DNA from 2 places in the Colwellia meonggei genome. Region 2 is predicted to be linked to the other one. Evidence: riboswitches for the same ligand, from Rfam matches in the RefSeq annotation. Region 2 holds a riboswitch; the other holds the start of a gene.
The links. A riboswitch is a leader RNA that binds a small molecule or an ion and turns the genes downstream of it on or off. The one in region 2 is predicted to bind cyclic di-GMP.
Positions count from the first base shown of each region.

Region 1: it holds a riboswitch for cyclic di-GMP, as region 2 does, so the genes downstream of both, AC27E9_RS18120 (DUF3718 domain-containing protein) here and AC27E9_RS13105 (DUF3718 domain-containing protein) in region 2, are expected to answer to the same signal.

Region 1 is NZ_BAAJLZ010000011.1:62,440-65,581, reverse strand. It holds gene AC27E9_RS18130 (CoA transferase subunit A) at 1-387, shown strand, start outside; gene AC27E9_RS18125 (3-oxoacid CoA-transferase subunit B) at 414-1,070, shown strand; cyclic di-GMP riboswitch class I at 1,317-1,415, shown strand; gene AC27E9_RS18120 (DUF3718 domain-containing protein) at 1,481-1,840, shown strand; gene AC27E9_RS18115 (patatin-like phospholipase family protein) at 2,046-3,142, shown strand, end outside.
Region 2 is NZ_BAAJLZ010000005.1:60,772-63,913, forward strand. It holds gene AC27E9_RS13095 (DMT family transporter) at 1-424, shown strand, start outside; gene AC27E9_RS13100 (RNA-binding S4 domain-containing protein) at 453-836, opposite strand; cyclic di-GMP riboswitch class I at 1,025-1,108, shown strand; gene AC27E9_RS13105 (DUF3718 domain-containing protein) at 1,168-1,512, shown strand; tRNA gene AC27E9_RS13110 (tRNA-Val) at 1,830-1,905, opposite strand; tRNA gene AC27E9_RS13115 (tRNA-Val) at 1,936-2,011, opposite strand; tRNA gene AC27E9_RS13120 (tRNA-Val) at 2,042-2,117, opposite strand; tRNA gene AC27E9_RS13125 (tRNA-Val) at 2,150-2,225, opposite strand; gene gltX (glutamate--tRNA ligase) at 2,506-3,142, shown strand, end outside.

The sequences.
Region 1 (3,142 bases), on a different contig from region 2:
GCCGAAAAAATGCGTGCCGGCGGAGCCGGTATTCCTGCATTCTACACGGCGACAGGTTACGGTACTCCTGTTGCAGAGGGCAAAGAAGAGCGAGAATTTGACGGTAGGCATTACATTTTAGAACCTGCTATTAAAGGCGACTTTGCCATTGTTAAAGCTTGGAAAGCAGATCGCTACGGCAACTTAGTGTTTAGAAAAACTGCTCGTAACTTCAATCCTATGGCAGCAGCGGCGGGTAAAATTACTGTAGTAGAAGTAGAAGAAATTGTTGAACCTGGTGAGTTAGACCCAGATCACATTCATACACCAGGTATTTACGTTAACCGTTTAATATTGGGTTCATTTGAAAAACGCATTGAACAACGTACTGTTCGCAGCGATACATAATTATAAGTGTTAGTAAGGAGTAATTTATGGCTTTATCAAGAGAACAACTAGCACAACGCGTTGCGCAAGAGTTACAAGACGGTTACTACGTTAATTTAGGCATAGGCATTCCAACATTAGTGGCCAACTACGTACCTGAGGGAATGGAAGTGATGCTGCAGTCGGAAAATGGTCTATTAGGTATGGGGCAATTCCCTACCGAAGCAGAAATTGACGCTGACTTAATTAATGCAGGTAAACAAACGGTAACTATGGCAACGGGTGCATCAATTTTTGATTCAGCAGAATCTTTTGCCATGATCCGCGGTGGTCATGTTGATTTAACCGTTTTAGGCGCTTTTGAAGTGGACGTTAACGGCAACATTGCCTCGTACATGATCCCAGGCAAGCTAATTAAAGGTATGGGCGGAGCAATGGATTTAGTTGCTGGTGCCGATAACATTATCGTGACCATGACTCACGCATCAAAACATGGCGTTTCAAAACTACTCAGTAACTGTACACTACCGTTAACGGGTAAAGGTTGCATAAAAAAAGTATTAACTGACTTAGCTTTTATTGAAATTAAAAATGGTAAATTCTATTTATTAGAGCGTGCTCCAGGTGTATCGGTAGAAGAAATCATTTCATTAACCGAAGGTAAATTGGTTGTTGACGGTGATATTCCTGAGATGACTTTTTAAACGTAATAACAAATAGTTAACAAAAAACGATTAAATTAGGGGGCATTAGCCCCTTTTTTTGTGGTTAATTTCTTACAATATGTAGGTATTTGTCCTAAAACTGTAAACCCCTCTAAATTACACTCATTCCTAAAATCAAAATAATTGATTGTTTTAAAAGAATTAAATATAAAAACCTTTAACTATGGAAAACAAAATGCAACAAAGCAGTTGCATTTAATTCAAGATTTGGTAATACTGAAATTGACAAAGAAAAGGCAAGACACGCGAAAACGTGTTACGCAAAACCACCGGTCTAAGGGTAAGTATAATTCTGTATTTATCTATGACAGCGGAGTTACCGAGTTATTAGGTACATCCTGTGGTTTTTTCTTTTACTAACTCTATTTGTATTATAAAAGGTTATTAAAATGAAAAAATTATTACTAGTTACTACCGTTACTGCTTTAACGATGACGTCTATTATATCTGCGCCGAAAGCGCAAGCCGCCGACATTGCACAAAATGTATGTGAGTATGTTGCCGCCGACGACAAGAAACGTATGCGTTCATTTTTAAAGACGAATAAATTAAAAATTCGTAATATCTTCGCGGGTATCCAGTGTAATGGTAAAAACTTGTTAGAATTCGCTGCTACTAAAGGTTCAGTAAAAACTGGTTCTTTGATGATTAGTAAATTACCAAAGAAAACTGTTTCAGCTAACTTGGCACTTATTCAAAATGGATCGCAACCATTAATCGACGCTGCTAACAAACGTGTAAGCAGCTAGAAATTTATTTTCCAGTAGGCGTTAATACTTATTGTAAGTTCGATGTTTTACTAGTTAATAATTCTTATGTCTTTAAAAAGGCCAGCATATGCTGGCCTTTTTTTCTTTTCCGATTAAATAATATTTAAATCTTTAATTTCAACTAGCTACCTGCTAAAAAACGGATTAAAATCTTTATAAAATAGTTATAGTTTTGGTTGTCTAAATGCCACATAAACGCAGTTATATTAATAGCAACAATGCACTCGTTTTAACTGGAGGTGGCGCTCGTGCGGCTTATCAAGTTGGTGTATTATCGGCAATTGCCAAGTTTATCCCAAGAAATCATGGTATTCCCTTCCCTATTATTTGTGGCACATCTGCCGGCGCAATTAATTCAACCGCTTTAGCCTGTTATGCCTCATGCTTTCAATTAGGCGTTAAGAAACTCGAATGGGTTTGGAAAAACCTCGATCCTGGACGTATTTACCATAGTGATGCTATACGTGTATTTAGCCATTTATCAGCAGGCTTGCTTGGCAGCTTTCAAGCAGACTATGCAAATAAACGAGCTCGAAGTTTATTGAATAATGCGCCATTACTCGATTTACTAAACATGGTGATAGATTTTAGTCGCATTGATACCAATATTAGGCGTGGATATTTATCAGCGGTTTCTGTAACAGCTTCAAGTTATACCAGCGGTGACTCCATTAGTTTTTTTCAATCGTTGGAATCTATATCGCCTTGGTTTAGAGCAAAGCGTCGAGGTGAGCCAACCCAATTGAACAGCCAGCATTTAATGGCCTCCGCTGCTATTCCTTTAGTGTTTCCTTCAGCTAAGGTTAAACATGATCATTTGGGCGACGGATCTATTCATCAGCTTTCACCATTAAGTCCAGCAATACATTTAGGCGCAGAAAAAATATTCATTGTTGGTGTTGAACAGCCGAAAGAGCCAATGCACGCACAAGAAAACAACCCTCACCCTCCAACAACGGCAACTATTGCAGGTCACCTACTAGATACGATTTTCTCTGATACTTTACAAAGTGATATTGAGCGTATGGAGCGTGTCAACCACACTTTGTCATTAATACCCGAACATTTAAAACAAGAAACCGTAGGATTAAAAAATATAGAGTCTTTGCTAATTAATCCAAGTCATGACTTTAATGCCATTGCGGTTAATTATTTTGATAGATTGCCACTATCTATCAGACTATTACTGCGCAGTGTTGGTATTACTAATGACGCAGAATCGAGTTTAGTCAGTTATTTATTATTCGATAAAAATTATTGTAAAGAATTAATTAATTTAGG
Region 2 (3,142 bases):
GGCTGCAGTTACATGGGCATGCTATTCGTTGTTATCTAAAAAATTAATTATTAAATACACTGAATTTGGCTCTGCAACAGTCGGACTGTTTTGTTTACTTTCTGGTGTATTAGCAGCACTTGCTCATATTATAGCTGAAGAAATACCTACTATTAGTAGTTCTGATTTAGGCTTAATTTTTTTATTAGGGGTAGGGCCAATGGGGTTATCTTTTTATTGTTGGGATGCCGCAGTCAAAAAAGGTGATCCGCGGGTGATTGCAACAATGTCATACTTTACACCCCTGTTATCAACTCTACTGTTAATACTATTTAGTGAATCACTTTTTAGTCAGCAAGTTTTTACCGCAATGCTGCTTATTGTTGCAGGTGCAATTATTGCCAATTTAAGAATACGTCAAGGTAATGGAGTTGATAGTATTTAAGCATTAGTAAGCCAACTTATAGCGAATACTAAAAGGAGATTGGTTTACGCTTTGAACGTGCCGGCATTTCAGTAGTTTGTTCTTTTTCTATGGCACTTTGTTTTACTTTTTTCTTTGTTTGCTTCTTTTTAGTCGCTTTTACCTTCGATACAAGTGGTTGTATTGATGGCTCCGGTTTTGTTAGGTCTTCAACAAAGTTAACCTGAAAAATTTCGCCATTAAATTCAATAATGTCTTCATGGTAAATCTTTTTACGTTTTTGAAATTCAACTTCATTATTAACAGCTACATAGCCTTCACTGATGACAATTTTGGCTTCGCCACCACCACCAACCATATTTGCTATTTTAAGTAGTTTACATAATTCAATGGGTTGTACAGAAATATTAATTAAAGGAATGTCGTCAATCATGAAAAGTCTTTAAAGCAAAATTTAAAAAATAATTATAACTGAGTTACTAACTAATGTCCTCCGCTGATACTTATTACACTTTAGTTAAAGCACAGTAAATCTAGCTTTAACTATTTGTATTGTAGTAAAAATAGTCACATTACAAAAATTAACCTTGTGTAACAATAATGTCTCTGTATAATGCGCCTCGGCAGAAACGGCAAGATACTTGAAAAGGTATTACGCAAAACTACCGGTCTACGGGTATTACCTATGACAGCGGGGTTTCCAATGCGATTTAGTATCGATAGTTCGTTTCACAGTTTTTACTTTATTGATATTAAGGCACACCATGAAAAACATCATATTAGCTATTTCATTTGTATTATTAACTTCTACTTACTCGTCAAATGTACAAGCCCAAAATGTAGCTAAAACTCTATGTGAATACGTTTCTGTTGATGATAAATCACGTTTTCGTTCATTTCTAAAGTCTAATAAATTAAAAATTCGTAAAGTATTCGACGGTGTTCAATGTAACGGCCAAAATTTAGTTGCATTTGCTAGTCAGAAAAACGCAATTAAAACGGGCACTTTAATGTTAGGTAAATTACCAAAAGCGAAAGTTGAAGGTATTTTAGCAACGATCACATCTCCTGAATTAACAGCAGCTGCACAGAAGCGCATTAATGGCTAATCGTTAAAATATAATATTTTGATCAAGCGAGCATAGGCTCGCTTTTTTATTGCCTAGAATTCTCTTGTAATGTATTTACAAGGTATGGAATTGATAACAGTGAGCAAAGCTTCGTAAATGGTGTATCGAATAGAGAATTACCCTTTGTGGTTTTTGCAGTTGTTTAGTTTTGGCAAAAGCTTAAAGGCTTAACAATACTCGTGGTGGACGATACTGGACTTGAATCAGTGACTTGGCGCAGATTATAAAGAGTAGTAGGTGCTTTATAAAGAAAAGCTAAAAGGTTCAAAAAAAAGGTTTTGAGGATTTAAAAATAGTGGTGGACGATACTGGGCTTGAACCAGTGACCCCCGCCTTGTAAGGGCGGTGCTCTCCCAACTGAGCTAATCGTCCATTTTGGTTTTAATTCTTTATGGCAAAGAATGGTGGACGATACTGGGCTTGAACCAGTGACCCCCGCCTTGTAAGGGCGGTGCTCTCCCAACTGAGCTAATCGTCCATTTTGGTTTTAATTCTTTATGGTAAAGAATGGTGGACGATACTGGGCTTGAACCAGTGACCCCCGCCTTGTAAGGGCGGTGCTCTCCCAACTGAGCTAATCGTCCATATAAGAAAATAACTTATACAAACAGAGATATGGTGGACGATACTGGGCTTGAACCAGTGACCCCCGCCTTGTAAGGGCGGTGCTCTCCCAACTGAGCTAATCGTCCGTCTCTGTGGGGGCGTATTATAGGGAGAACGAAAAAGCTGTCAACAAAAACTCGGTACTTTTTTGCTATTTTTTTAACTATTTAGTTCAACCGCTTCAATTTCCATCATAGTGATGGATTTGTGAACTTTTTTAGCCGACTAAGCGTTATTTGAAATGAATTAAGCCAACGAGTAGGTGTATTTCATATCTTTGCCTGATAAAATGCAGCCAACTTTATTAACCATAATTTTTGTTTTTATTGCTTTCTTGGGCAATTAAACATCTTAGTTGAGATTTTTATGACTTTAACAACTCGTTTTGCTCCTAGTCCAACAGGGTATTTGCATGTTGGTGGCGCACGTACTGCTTTATACAGTTGGTTATATGCCCAAAAAAATGGCGGTAACTTTATTCTTCGTATTGAAGACACTGATTTAGAACGTTCAACTCAAGCCTCTGTTGATGCCATAATGGATGGTATGAATTGGTTAAACCTTGAATGGACACATGGCCCTTATTTTCAAACACAACGTTTTGACCGTTATAAAGAAGTTATTGCAGAGCTTTTAGCATCTGGTAATGCTTATCGTTGTTATAGCACCGCAGAAGAAGTTGAAGCGATGCGTGAAGAAGCGAAAGCCAAAGGTGAAATTGAAAAGTACAACGGCTTATGGCGTGACCGTACAGATCACCCCGCAGATAGGGCTTTTGTTATTCGATTTAAAAACCCATTAGACGGTGATGTTGTCATTAATGACATCGTTAAAGGTGATATTACAATTAGTAATAGCCAACTTGACGACTTAATTATTGCTCGCTCAGACGGTACGCCAACCTACAACTTAACGGTTGTTGTTGATGATTTAGACATGAAGATTAGTCACGTAGTACGTGGTGATGATCATATTAGTAATACTCCGAAACAAATTAATATTC